DNA from 2 places in the Nocardioides sp. P86 genome. Region 2 is predicted to be linked to the other one. Evidence: predicted binding sites of a transcription regulator. Region 2 holds the regulator's gene; the other holds the start of a gene.

Region 1 (6,998 bases), on a different contig from region 2:
TGGTGGGCGCGCTCCTGGCCATCCCCACCGCGGCCGCGGTGCTGATGCTGACCCGCGAGGTCTTCGTACGACGCCAGGACGCCCGCTAGCCCCACCGGTCCCCCGGGCCGCACCCCGCTCAGCCGGTGCGGACGAGCGTGGTCCAGCCGTGGGGGTTGGTCCAGGCGTAGGTGCCGTCGGGATGCGGGTGGTAACTCCAGGGTGGGCAACCTGCGGAGCCGGTGGTCTTGAGCCGGTGGTGGTGGCGGCACAGCGGCGCGAGGTTCGAGGGGTGGGTCTGGCCCGACTCCCCGCCCTGGTCGACGGGCCGGTAGGGGGTGATGTGGTCGAGGTCGCAGCGGCGTGAGGGCACGGTGCAGCCGGGGAACACGCATCTCGAGTCACGGATGACGACGTGTTCGCGCATCCAGGGTGGTGGGTCGTGTCGGTCGACGGCTCCGGCGGTGGTGGGGTCGAGGTCGATGACGGGTCTCACGAACACCTTGGTGCCCAGGAGCCAGCGGCGCAGGGTGGTGGTGGAGACCACCCCGAGGCCTTCGACGACCGCGGTGCCCGGTGGTGGGCCGGTGCGGTCGATCTGGGACAGGTGGCTGGTCTCGTGGTGGCGGTGGACCGGGGTGGGGCGCAGGTCGGGTCCGGTGGTGCGGTACGGGTCGTCCGCGGGCGGCTCGTGCACTGGGTGCTCGTCGGTGGTGGGGTGGCTTCGAGACGCTCGCTGCGATCGTTGCTCGGCCACCGGGGTCGTGGCCTGCTCCGCGGGGACGGTCTCGTGGTCGGTGGGGGTGGGGAGGTCCCGGGGGCCGGGCGGGGGCTCCTCGGCCGGTACATCGGTCGGTGGCGGCAGGTCCTCGGGAGCCGGGGGCCCCTCTCCACTCATGCGGGTGGCTTCAAGGGCGGCGAGGGTCTCGGCGCGTGCGAGGTCCTCGGGGCGCAGGTGGACGTAGACCACCCGTTCCTTGGCGGTGGTGGGTTCGACGGAGTCGAGGGCGGTGAGGCCTTGGGCGCGGTCGGTGATCACCCCGATCGCGCGGGCCTTGCGGACCTCCAACGACTCGACCACGGCTCCGGTCGAGGTCTGGTGGCGGCCGAGCTCGGCGGCGGTGGCGCAGATCAGGTCGTGGAACCGGGTGAGGTCCTGGGTGTCACCGAGCACCTCCAACCACGAGGTGCCGGACGCGGAGCCGCGGTCGACGTCGTGGGTGAGGCGCACGTTCCACCCACCGCGGGCTCTTTCCTCGAGCGCGGCCTGGGCGTGGGGGTCGTGCCTGGCCGCGGCTTCTGCGACGAACAGCTCGATGCGTCGCGCACCCAGGCTCTGCGCGCGGTGGCCGAGGGCGGCGACCTTGCGGTCCACGAACGCGGCCCCGGTGTCGTTCAACACCTGGGTCTGGGAGGCGATCCGCCGCGCACGCCAGCCGGGGAGGGTGAGGTCCTCCACCATCGCCCAGGTGCGGGGCAGCCGGTGGACCAGCTCCATGACCTCGGCCAGGTTGCAGCCGGCGGTGACCGGGGAGATGTCCAGGGCCAGGGCGAGGGGTTCGGCGGCGAACTCGTCGAGGCCGCGGCGGATCATCCCGGGCACCGACCACGCGTAGGCCCGGTCAGGGTTCAGCGCACCCCAGCGGGCCATGACGCGCAGGGTGCGACGCTCGGCGGCGCGCACGGAGCGGGCGGTGTCGGCGGCGTACTCCAAGACGTCGTCGGCCTCGAGGGACTCGATGTCGACCACGGCGCCGGTGGTGTCGAGGTCGAGGAGCATGCGCCTAGTTTATTCGAACACGCATTCGATGACTAGGTCTGCCGGAGGATCTGTGGAGAGGTTTGCGCTGTCGCGTGAGGGTGGTTTCGAGACGGTCGCTGGCGCTCCCTCCTCAACCACCGTGCGGGGCCGTGGTTTCGAGACGGTCGCTGGCGCTCCCTCCTCAACCACCGTGCGGGGCCGTGGTTTCGAGACGGTCGCTGGCGCTCCCTCCTCGACCACCGGGGCGCGGGCGCTCCCTCCTCGACCACCTCGGTCCTGGCGGCCGGCCCTCGACCACCGCCGGCGGGCGGCGGGTCAGACCCCCGCGGCGGGCAGGACGGCATCGGGCAGCTCGAGCCACACGGTGGCGCCCCCGCCGGGAGTGCCCCGGAGACCGATCGCGCCGCCGTGCGCCTCGACGACGCGCCGACAGGTGGCCAGACCCATCCCGGTGCCGGCCACCGTGGTGTGCACGCGCTCGAGCGGCTTGAAGACGCGGTCGCGGTCGGCCTCGGCGACGCCCAGGCCGTGGTCGACCACCACGAGCCGCACCGAGCCCGGGTCGCTCGCGGGCTCGGTGCGCACCTCGACGCGGGCGGTCGCGCCGGGTGCGACGTACTTGGCGGCGTTGCCGAGGAGGTTCTGGAGCACCACGCGCAGCTGCACCGCGTCGGCGCGGACGTGCGGCAACGGGCCTACCTCGACCGAGGCGCCCTCCAGCTCGGTCGCCAGGTCCTCGCGCGCCTCGGCCACCAGGCGCTCGAGGGAGACCTCGGTGAGCTCGAGCTCCCCGCCGATGCCCGCGAAGGACAGCACGTCGGAGATGAGCGCCTCCATGCGGTGGGCGCTGCGCCGCGCGCGCACCACCAGGGCGCTGAGCTGTGCGGGCCCGTCGGGTCCACCCTCGGCCACCACGTCCTCCATCAGCTCCAGCGAGGCGGCGATCGCGGAGAGCGGGTTGCGCAGGTCGTGGGTGACCTGTCCGGCGTAGGCCGCGAGCTGGGCGTTCGACCGCTCGAGCTCGTCGCGCGAGGCACTGACCTCGGCGAGCGCCTCGTCGAGCTGTCGCGAGCGCAGGGCGAGCTCCAGGACGTCGACGGCACGCTCGGCCAGGTTGGCCACGGCGGCCCGCTGGGCGGCGTCGAGCTCACGCGGCGCGGAGTCGAGGACGCAGAGCGAGCCGAAGGGCACGCCCGCAGGGGTCCGCAGCTGCTGGCTGACGTACAGCCGCGCGGGCGGGTCCATCTCCACGGCCGGGTAGCCGCTCCACTCCCCCTGCGCCGCCAGGTCAGCCTCGATCAGCGGTGCCGGGTCGTGGAGCACGCGGTGGCACACCGAGGCGTGGTTGGGGACCGGTCCGACCCGGAAGCCGTGGGTGGCCAGCTGGTGCATCTCGGAGTCGGTGAAGAAGGTCAGCATCGCCCTCGGCGCCTCGCAGACCTGCGCGGCGAGCTCCACGATGGCGCGCAGCTCCGGGAGCCGGGTCAGCTCGGGCAGGCGGTAACGACGTACCTCCGCGGCGCGCAGCGCCGCACGCTCGGCGTCGCGGCCCGGGTCGACGTCGGCCGCGACACCGGAGGTCGGCACGACGACGTCGCCCGTGCCGTCGGCGACCGGTGACCCCACCACGGCCAGCGCGTCGTCGAGCCAGGCATCGACGGGCACGCCGGCTGCGGCGGTGGCGGTGGCGGTGGCGGCCCCGTCACGGCGCCCCGGTGTCCTCACCCGCTCATCGTAGGTCGACCGGCGGCGGGCTTCAGGCGATCTGCGGATCCGGCCCGCGCGCCCCGGGTCGCCTCAGGCCGGCGTCGGCTCGACCCGGACGACGCCCCGCTCGCCGAGCTTGACCGCCACCACGCCGGCCAGGATGAGCAGGCCGCCGGCCAGCTGCACCGGGCGCGGCAGCTCGTCGAGGAGCAGCCAGGCGAAGCCGACACCGGCGAGCACCTCGAGGAGGGCGACGAAGGAGGCCAGCCGCGAGCCCAGGCGACGCCCGGCCGCGATGCCGGTGGTGTAGGCCAGGGCGGCCGTCACCAGCCCGAGCAGCAGCAGCGGCAGCCACCAGTCGACGGTCGTGCCGCCGTAGGTGACCGGACGCGTCGACCCGGCCATGGGCAGCACACCGACCAGGCCCAGCAGGCCCAGGACCGCCGCCCCGACGACCAGGCCGCCGGCGGCCAGGGTCAGCGGAGGCAGCCCGTTGCCCTCGTCGGCGGAGATCACGAAGTACGACGCGGCCCCGACCATCGCCCCCAGCGACCACAGCACGCCCGCCACGCTGAGGTCGGCGCCGGAGAGCAGGTCGAGCACCAGCACCAGGCCGGCGGCGGCGAGCGCCGCACCCACCAGCGTGACGGGCCCGGGGCGCTGGCCGTGGCGCAGCCAGAGCCACACCACCACGGCCGCGGGCGCGGTGTACTCGATGAGCAGCGCCGGCCCGACCTGCATGTGCTGCACCGCGGAGAAGTAGCAGAACTGCGCACCGGCCACGGCGAGGACGCCGTAGGTCACCACGAGCGCGGCGTTGCGCCGCAGCAGCGACCACCGCCCGCGCAGCGAGGCCAGCCCGAAGGGCAGCACCACGAGGGCGGCCAGCCCCACCCGCACCAGCACGCTCGAGCCCGGGGTCCACCCGGTGTCGAGCAGGCCCCGGGCCAGGGCGCCGGAGGCACCGAAGGCGGTCGCCGAGACGACGGCGAGCACGAGCCCCGACGCCAGGCGGGAGCCACCGGCGGGACCGCCGGCCGACCGGGTGGCGTCATGAGTCATCGTCGTCATGATCCATGACGCTACGGGCCGTCGGGTAACCTGTCAACGTGGTTTTCGCCCATGACACCGAGATGTCGCTCCAGTCCGCCGTGGTGCTCGCCAACTCCGCCGAGCCGCCCGACACGCTGGAGAGCGTCGCCGACCTCGACCGGTTCCTCGCCGACTTCGAGTACTCCGGGCGCCACGACCGCACGCGCGCCGAGCTCGACGCCGTGCGCGCGCTGCGGCCGGTGCTGCGCGAGCTGCTGACCGCCGAGCGCGACCACGCCGTCGAGCTGGTCAACGCGATGCTGAGCGAGGCCCGGGCGCTGCCGCAGCTGGTGCGGCACGAGCCCTACGACTGGCACGTGCACGCCGTGCTGCCCGACGCGCCGCTCGTCACCCGGATCACCGTCGAGACCGCGATGGCGATGATCGACGTGATCCGCACCGACGAGATGTCGCGGCTGGGCGTCTGCGCCGACGAGGACTGCGACGGTGTCGTGCTCGACCTCTCCCGCAACCGCTCGCGCCGCTTCTGCTCGACCACCTGCGGCAACCGCAACGCCGTCGCGGCCTACCGCGCCCGCCAGAGCGACGGCTGATCGACCGGCTGGTCGACCGGCTGGGCAGGGGGACGCGGCAGGTGGCCGGTCAGCACCACCGCGGGTCGTAGGTCGGTCGCAGCGGGCGGTCGCGGCGCACCACCGGCAGCGCGTCCCCGAAGCCGGCGCAGGTCGCCTCGAAGTCCCGGTCGCGGTACTCCACGACCACGACCTGGTCGCCGAAGACCTCGGTGTAGGCGTCGCACTCGTCGTAGCGTCCGCACTCCTCGGCCACCGCGAGGTCGAAGCCGATGCGGGTGCCGTCGTAGCCGGCGAGGTTCTTCTGGGCCACCGCCAGGCCGGCGGCGTGGCCGCGCTCGACGAGCAGCGACGCGAGCGCGAGGTTCTGTGGCCGTCGCAGCAGCCCGCCGCTGCGCAGGAAGGAGTCGAGGTTGTCGAGCTCGACGGCCTCGAAGCCGTCGCGGGCGCAGCCGTCGATCCAGCGCCCCACGATGCGGGCCACGCGCTCGCGCTTCGAGGCGGTGCGCAGGTCGAGCAGCCACTCCCCCCAGGCCGAGTCGACGACCGGACGGCCCCGGTCGTCCTTGAGCACCAGCGACCAGCGCTCGCGCCAGAAGCGCCGCGCGTCGGGCTGGGTCTGGAAGCCGTTGACGTAGCAGACGTCGTAGACCCCGGCCGGCTCCTCGGTGCGGTCGCGCACGACGATCCCCACGTGGTCGGGCACCTCGTCGACCCCGCCGAGCTGGTAGTCGACGTCGGTCGCCGCCGGGAGCGCCGGGGGCGCCGACGGCTCCTCGACGGTGCGCTCCCCCGCCGTCGGTGCGCCGGTGCTCGCACCCGAGGCGCCGCCCGGGGCGGCAGCGAGCAGGGGCCCGACGGTGAGACCGAGGAGCACGAGGAGCACGACGAGGAGCGGGGGCACGGCCGCGCGGGGGCTCCGGGCGGGGGGACGGTGCGACATGGGCGGCAACCTAGCAGCGGGCCGCGCCGGATCCCGTCGCCCGTCGGCGTGCCTCAGGTCCCCACCCCGACGGCCGATGGGGAGGACGAGGCGGGCGCGAGGCCCGCCCGTCCGAGGGGGGGACGGACCCGAACGATGCGCATCCTGGTGGTGGACGACGACCCGGACCTGTCGACGCTGATGGAGATCTTCCTCGGCCGCGCCGGGCACGACGTGGAGCTCGCGCCCGACGGTCGCTGCGGCCTGCGGCGGCTGCTCGCGGGCGGCTTCGACGCGGTGGTGCTGGACTGGATGATGCCCACCCTCGACGGCCTGGGACTGACGCGGGCGGTGCGCAGCGACCCGGCGCTCCGGGACCTGCCGCTGCTCATGGTCACCGCGCGCCGCGACCACGCCGCGGCCTACGCCGCCGGCGTCGACGAGGTGCTCGACAAGCCCTTCAGCGGGGCCGGCCTGGTGTCGGCGGTCGAGACGCTGGGGCGGCGTACGCCGGCCCGGGCGGGCTCGGCCTCGTGAGGGCCCCGGTCGTCGACTCCCTGGCCCTGGCCCCGGCACCGACGCCCGGCGACGTCCTGGCCGACCACGACGCCCGCGCGGCCCACGCCGCGCTGCGCGCCCTCGCCCGGGCCGAGGAGCGGTGGCGGATGACGATGGACAGCTCCCCGCTCGGCATGGCCCTGCTCTCGGTGGAGGGCCGCTTCCTCCGTGTCAACCGCGCCCTGTGCGCCCTGCTCGGTCGCGACGCGGAGTCGCTGCGCGCGCTGGCCTCGAGCGACGTGCTGCACCCCGACGACGCGGCGGTCGCGGCCGTCGAGTCGGCGCGCTGCCTCAGCGGCGAGCAGGAGTCCTCCCGGTTGCTGCAGCGCTGGCGCCACGCCGCCGGTCACCTGGTCTGGGTGGAGGTCACCGCCGCGGTCGTGCGCGAGGACGACGGCACGCCCATCCACGTCGTCGCGCACGTCGAGGACGTGAGCGCCCAGAT
Region 2 (6,998 bases):
GGGCGGACCGGCGTGGGGGTCGGTCCGGTGGGGAGGAGGTGGTGCGCCCGGCAGGCAGCTTCCCCACTGCCTGCCGGGCGGTCTGGGTCAGCCCGTGGTGGGCTGGGGGTCGCGCCCCTCGACCAGCTCGGTGAGCTGCTCGGCGCGGTGGGTGCGCAGCTGGGCGATCTCGGCCTCGAAGTCCTCGGCGGACTCGAAGGCCTTGTAGACGCTGGCGAAGCGGAGGTAGGCCACCTCGTCGAGCTCGCGCAGCGGCGCGAGGATGGCCAGCCCCACCTCGTGGGCGGGGACCTCGGCCTGGCCGAGGCCGCGCAGGGCGTCCTCGACGGCCTGGCCGAGGCAGGCCAGGTCGTCCTCGGTGACCGGCCGGCCCTTGCAGGCCTTGCGGGCACCGGCGACGGCCTTCTCGCGGTGGAACGGCTCGGTCGCGCCGGAGCGCTTCACCACGGCGAGCGGCATGAGCTCGACGGTGGTGAACCGCTCCTTGCACGCCAGGCACTGCCGACGCCGGCGCACCGAGCCGCCGTCGTCGCCGACCCGCGAGTCGAGGACCTTGGTGTCGGCGTGGTGGCAGAACGGGCAGTGCACGACAGGTCTCCTCTCGGACGGGTCGAACGGACGGTGCGGGACGGCTGCGGGAGCGTGGCGGCGCGCCTGTGACACCCTCGTCGGATGGCCAGGAGCTGTGGATAAAACGCCCGGTCATGTGGAGAACACCGGGCCTGTTGTGAACCATCCACCCTGGCGCTGTGCACTAGATGTGGATAACTACATCCGTGTAAGTACTAGATGTAGGGGAACCGTACGCCCGTCGCGCACACCGCGCAACCTGTTCGGCGTGTCCCGCCGGGTCGCGTCGGGGGCTCCGCCAAACCCGCAGGTCAGCGGGGTGCGACGGTGACCGCACGGTGGCCGTACCGACCGCGGTCCGGGCGTGTCGCGGCTCCACGGGGCTCGATCGGGCTCCCCGTCCTGCCGCATGGGGTGAGCCGGTCGGCGCCCCGCTCGGCCTAGCGTCCGTGCCATGAGCGAGACGATGCGAGCCATGGTGGTCAAGGCCAAGAGCCAGGAGTTCACCCTCGAGGAGCGCCCGGTGCCGACCCCGGGACCCGGCGAGGCCGTGGTGAAGGTCGCCGCCTGCGGCGTCTGCCACAGCGACATGTTCGCCCGCGAGGGCGTCTACCCCGGCGTCAGCTTCCCCGTGGTGCCCGGCCACGAGGTCGCCGGCTCCGTGCACAGCCTGGGCGAGGGCGTGCAGGGCTGGCGCGAGGGCCAGCGCGTCGGCGTCGGCTGGTACGGCGGAGCCTGCGGCTGGTGCCGCCCCTGCCGGATGGGCGCGCTGATCGCCTGCGAGAACACCCAGATCCCCGGCGTCCAGCGCGACGGCGGCTACGCCGACTACGTGCTGGTGCCCGCCGCGGCCATGGCCGCCATGCCCGAGGAGCTCGCCCCCGAGCTCGCCGCCCCCCTGATGTGCGCAGGCGTCACGACCTACAACGGCCTGCGCCGCACGGGCGCGCGCCCCGGCGACCTGGTCGCCGTGCTCGGCGTCGGCGGCCTGGGCCACCTCGGCGTGCAGTACGCCGCCAAGATGGGCTTCCGCGTCGCCGCCATCGCCCGCGGCACCGAGAAGGCCGACCTCGCCCTGGGCCTGGGCGCGCACACCTACATCGACTCCACTGCCACCGACCCCGGCGAGGAGCTGGCCAAGCTCGGCGGCGCCCGCGTCGTGCTCTCCACCGTCACCAACGGCGACGCCGTCGCCTCGACCATCCCCGGCCTGGGCGTCGACGGCGAGCTGGTCGTGGTCGGTGCGGCCGAGCAGCCGATCCCCGTGCCGGCCGCCGCCCTCATCCCGATCAACGGCTCCGTGGCCGGTCACGCCTCGGGTACTGCGGCCGACAGCGAGGACACCCTGAACTTCAGCGCCCTCACCGGCGTCGAGGCGCAGATCGAGACCATGCCGCTGGAGCAGGCGAACGAGGCCTACGCCCGGATGATGGCCGGCGACGCCCGCTTCCGGATGGTGCTCACCGTCGGCTGACGACTCAGGCGCGACCGGCCAGCTGGGCCAGCTCGCGCCACCACGCGACGCGCGTGGGCCGACCGTCGTAGTCACGACGATGGTTGGCCCCGCTCGTCCCGGGCAGCACGAAGACCTGCGCGGTCCCGACGTACCAGTCGTGGGCGCCGAGACGGGGGTGCGCGCGTCGACCCAGCGCACGCGCGGCCTCGTGGGCGACACCCTTGCTGGTGAAGGCCAGCCAGTCGGGCCGCCAGCGCTCCACCTTGGCGACGAGCTCGTCGACCTCGACCCACCGCGGGTCCCAGTGGCCGACCAGGTCGGTCAGGCCGAGACCGAGGGTGGCCACTTCACGGTCCTCCTCCGGGCGCAACCGACGCGGCGAGAGACCGGACAGGTGCATCGACTCCCAGAAGGAGTTGCCGGGCGAGTCGTAGTAGTGCTCCCGGGTGCGGGTCGAGTCGGCGCCGGCCAGGCCGCAGAACACGATCGCCGGCTCCGTGGCCACGATGTCGGGGAGGACCTCCATGCCCCCACCGTGCCAGCCACCGGGTCAGGGCACCGGGTCAGGGCTTCGGGTCGACGGGCGCGACGCGATGGTGGTGTCGCGCTGCGAAGTCCCTGCCGATCGGACAGAATGAGCCCGTGGCGACAGCGGGCAAGCGAGCGGGCTCGCGCAAGGGCACCCGGGCGCCCCGCCAGCTGCGCCCGCGCCTGCTGGCGCTGGCCCTGGCCGTGACGGCGGCCGTCGTGGCCTGGGGCTACCTCGTCTACGCCGCGATCGACTTCGGCACCGCCGCCCGCGACGGCGACTCCGGCTCGTGGGCGTTCCTCGCCCTGGCCTCGGTCGGAGCGGTGGCGTGCCTCTTCGTGGGCCTCCTGCTGGTGGCACGCCTGCTCCGCGAGCTCGGCATCACCACCGCACCGACCGGTGCCGCCCCGGACGGCAGCGGCGGCGAGGACCTCGAGCCGGCCGCGCCCCGCCCGCCCGGCGGGCGCCGCGCCGCGCGCTGACCGGCCGGCAGCACCCCTGGACGGCAGAGGAGGGCGGGCCCGGTGGGGCCCGCCCTCCTGCACTTTCCCCGCTGCTCACCGGCCGGGGTCGAGGCGACCGGTGATGTCGATGGGGGCGCCGACGACGGCGCCCGAGGTCACGCCAGCGGGATGCGCAGACGCTGGCCCGCGGCGACCATGCCGCCGTCGAGGTCGTTGAGCTGCTGGATCTCGGCGATGGTCGAGCGCACGTCACCGTCGTCGGCGACGTCGGCCGCGATGTCCCACAGCGTCTCGCCGGTGCCGACCACGATCACCTCGGTGGGCTGCGCCTGGGAGGTGGCCACCGACCCGGCGGCCAACCACACGCCGACGGCGAGGATGGCCAGGAGCGAGAGCGTGAACACCACGAGTCGCCCACGCCGGGTCAGCCGCACGTGGTGCGTGGCGACACGGGATGCGGCGGGGTGCTGGATCGTGGTGCTCATGGGGACCTCCTGGGGAAGGGGGCGGTCAGCCGTGGGGTGGAGCTCGAGGTGGACGAGGTGATGTCTAGTGGTGACCACCGACAGTCCTGGAGGACCGCCGTCGCGCACCGGCTCGACCACACGTTCGATCGAACATGTGTACGACGTTAGATCACGCGTTCGAACAGCACAAGGGGTCGAGCGAACATCTGTTCGACCGCCGGCCCGACACGGAGGCCCGGACCTGCTGCCCTGGAGCGGCGCGGACGGTCCGACACGCCGTTCGAACAGGTGTTTGAAACCCTCGGGGCCTCCTGGCATGGTGAGCACATCGCCCGACCGGGCGACCAGCGACACCGATCGGTGGCACCGACCAGCGGAGAGGCAGACGATGGCGACCAAGGACACCCGGGGGCGGACCGGGGGCGGTCCCACGCAGGGCCCGACCGGCGGCACGGCGGACGGCACGGTGACCGAGCTGCCCGACGGCGCGCCCAACGCCACCGGCCTCACGCCGCGGCAGCTGCGGGTGCTGGCCACCATCCGCGACGCGATCGAGAAGCGCGGCTACCCGCCGAGCATGCGCGAGATCGGCAACGCGGTCGGCCTCACCAGCACCTCGAGCGTCGCCCATCAGCTCAAGGTGCTCGAGGAGAAGGGCTTCCTCAAGCGCGACCCCAACCGCCCCCGGGCGCTGGAGGTCTTCCTGCCCGAGGTGATGGCCGCACGCCGGTCGATCTCGGCGGCCGAGGAGAGCGGCTACGACGAGACCGGGGTCGGCGACTCCGTGCCGGCCGCCACCTACGTCCCGGTCGTCGGCCGGATCGCGGCCGGCGGCCCGATCCTGGCCGAGGAGCAGGTGCAGGACGTCTTCCCCCTGCCCAAGCAGCTCGTCGGCGAGGGGCAGCTCTTCCTGCTCGAGGTCGTGGGCGACTCGATGATCGACGCGGCGATCTGCAGCGGCGACTACGTCGTCATCCGCAAGGAGCAGACCGCCGACAACGGCACCATCGTCGCCGCCCTCATCGACGGCGAGGCGACCGTGAAGACCCTGCAGCGCAAGAACGGCCAGGTCTGGCTGATGCCGCACAACGAGGCCTACGACCCGATCGACGGCACCCACGCCACGATCCTGGGCGTCGTCACCGCCGTCCTGCGCAGCGTCTAGCCCGAGGCGCACCCACCCGGGACACCCGGCGCCGGCCCGTCCTCCCCCACGGAGGGCGGGCCGGCGTGCGTGTCGGCGACCCGTGAGAGCCTGGACGGACAGCCGGAACCCTCGACCCACTGGAGTGCCCGACGTGCGCCTTCGTCCCCTGTCCGCCCTGCTCCTCGCGGGCGCCCTGTGCGTCCCGGTCCTGCCCGGCACGGCCGTCGCAGCCCCCCAGGTCGACCTCCCCGGGGTGCCCGGGCTCCCGGGGATGCCTGGACTGCCGGGCCCGGACGAGACCGGGACGCCGGACGAGCAGGCCCTCGCGGCCCTCCAGGTGGTCGAGACGCTGGTCGACCCGGCGACCAGCCCCGCGGAGGCCCAGCAGACCCTGGCGCAGGCCGGCGAGGCCGACCTCACGGGTGCGCTGCGCGACCTCGCGCTGAGCATGGACGCCCTCTCCCCCGACGACCGCGCGGAGGCCGCGGCCTACCTCGCCCGGCCGACCGACAGGCGCGGTGACGGCTACCTCGACTACGAGGGCGACGCCGTGCGGCGCATCTGCACCGACGACCTGTGCGTGCACTACGTCGTCGGCGGCGCCTCGGGCAACAACGTGCCGGCCAAGGACGCGAGCGGGGGCGCCGGTGGTGCGGGCAACGGCGTCCCGGACTACGTCGACTTCGCACTCTCGACGCTCCAGGACGTGCACGACACCTACGCCGGCGCGGGCTACCGCACGCCGCTGCCCGACGGCGCCAAGGGCGGCGACGCCCGCACCGACGTCTACCTGGGCGACGTCGGCAGCATGGGCTTCTACGGCTACTGCACCTCCGACGACGACGTGCCCGACGACGCGCGCGACGTGCCCGCCTACTGCGTGCTCGACAACGACTACCGCACCGGGCAGTTCCCCACGAACCTGCCGACCGAGAACCTCCAGGTGACCGCGGCGCACGAGTACTTCCACGCCGTCCAGTACGCCTACGACGCCGGCGAGGACGGCTGGCTCATCGAGGCCACCGCCACCTGGGCCGAGGACGAGCTCTTCGACTCCGTCGACGACAACGTGCAGTACCTCGCCGACAGCCCGCTCTCCCACCCGCGGCAGTCGATGGACCGCGACGAGGACCTCGCGGTCTACGGCGACTGGATCTTCTTCCGCCACCTCACCGAGCGCCACCCCGCCGCGGTCGGCGGACTGCCCGTGCTGGTGCGCACGATCTGGGAGCGCGCCGGCGCCGCCGCCGGCGACCGTGACGAGTACTCCACCCAGGCCGTCGAGCAGGTGCTGCGCCGCCAGCACGACGTGTCCCTGAGCGAGTCCTTCGCCCGCTTCGCCGACGCCAACCTGCGTCCCGGCCGCGCCTACGCCGAGGGCAGGGCGCAGTCCTACCCCAAGACCCCGCTGTGGAAGCGCACGACCCTGACGGGCTCGAAGCGCTCCGTGGGCGCCCAGCGGGTCTACCTCGACCACCTCAGCAGCGCCAGCCAGCGCTTCACCCCGGGCGCCGGCCTCGGGGGCGGCTGGCGGCTGCGGCTGTCCCTCGACCTGCCGTCACCGACGCGCGGCTCTGCGGCGGTCGTCACCGTCGTGCCCACCTCCGGCACCCCCTCCACCCGGGTCCTGCGGCTCGACCGCGCCGGCGACGCCGTCACCCGGGTCGGCTTCTCCTCGGCCCGCACCTCCTACGTCGAGGTCACGCTGGTCAACGGCAGCGCCCGCTACCGCAACTGCAGCAACGGCGGGACGAGCACGTGGCCCTGCGGTGGTCGCCCGGTCGACGACGGGCTCCGCTTCACCCTCACCGGGAGGGCCGTCCCTGCCGGGTGACGGGACCGCGCCCGGCAGGTGAACGATCGGTGCGGGTAGCCGCGAGGCCGTCACGGCGCCGCCACCGCGTCGTTGAACGAGACGTGACCACGAGCGAGACCACCCCGCAGTCCTCCCCCGTGCCTGACTCGACCGGCCCGGCCCCGCGCCGGCGTACGGTCCTGGCCGGGGGCGCGGTCGGCGTCGGCGCCCTCGGCCTGCGCGTCGGCGCCGACCGCGCCACCGCGGCCCCCTCGCGGCCCGCGGCGCGCCGCGCCCGCGTCTTCCGCCACGGGGTCGCCTCCGGCGACCCGCTGCCCGACGCCGTGGTGCTGTGGACCCGGGTCACCCCGACCCCGGGCAGCACCCCCGGCTCGGGCCGGGGCCCCTCCGTCGAGGTGGTCTGGGAGGTCGCCACCGACCCCCGCTTCCGCCGCGTGGTGCGCCGCGGACGTGTGCGCACCGGGCCCAGCCGCGACCACACCGTCAAGGTCGACGCCACCGGCCTGCGCCCGGCGACCGACTACTACTACCGCTTCCGCCTCGACGGCC

The links. Region 2 encodes LexA, which represses DNA repair genes until DNA is damaged. Its sites were predicted from a motif close to TCGAACANNTGTTCGA; they were not measured.
Region 1: a site for LexA is predicted at 1,773-1,788, ahead of M3673_RS10295 (HNH endonuclease signature motif containing protein). Genes of this name have one in related genera too.

What each region holds. Positions count from the first base shown of each region.
Region 1 covers NZ_JAMAYE010000002.1:586,036-593,033, forward strand. Annotated here, with positions in the region: gene M3673_RS10290 (AI-2E family transporter) at 1-89, shown strand, start outside; gene M3673_RS10295 (HNH endonuclease signature motif containing protein) at 119-1,759, opposite strand; gene M3673_RS10300 (HAMP domain-containing sensor histidine kinase) at 2,057-3,466, opposite strand; gene M3673_RS10305 (DMT family transporter) at 3,539-4,519, opposite strand; gene M3673_RS10310 (CGNR zinc finger domain-containing protein) at 4,558-5,094, shown strand; gene M3673_RS10315 (endo alpha-1,4 polygalactosaminidase) at 5,144-6,016, opposite strand; gene M3673_RS10320 (response regulator transcription factor) at 6,152-6,532, shown strand; gene M3673_RS10325 (ATP-binding protein) at 6,529-6,998, shown strand, end outside.
Region 2 covers NZ_JAMAYE010000001.1:1,179,433-1,186,430, forward strand. Annotated here, with positions in the region: gene nrdR (transcriptional regulator NrdR) at 88-588, opposite strand; gene M3673_RS05525 (alcohol dehydrogenase catalytic domain-containing protein) at 1,025-2,044, shown strand; gene M3673_RS05530 (mismatch-specific DNA-glycosylase) at 2,049-2,552, opposite strand; gene M3673_RS05535 (hypothetical protein) at 2,669-3,037, shown strand; gene M3673_RS05540 (LysM peptidoglycan-binding domain-containing protein) at 3,175-3,504, opposite strand; gene lexA (transcriptional repressor LexA) at 3,875-4,651, shown strand; gene M3673_RS05550 (MXAN_6640 family putative metalloprotease) at 4,785-6,467, shown strand; gene M3673_RS05555 (alkaline phosphatase D family protein) at 6,587-6,998, shown strand, end outside.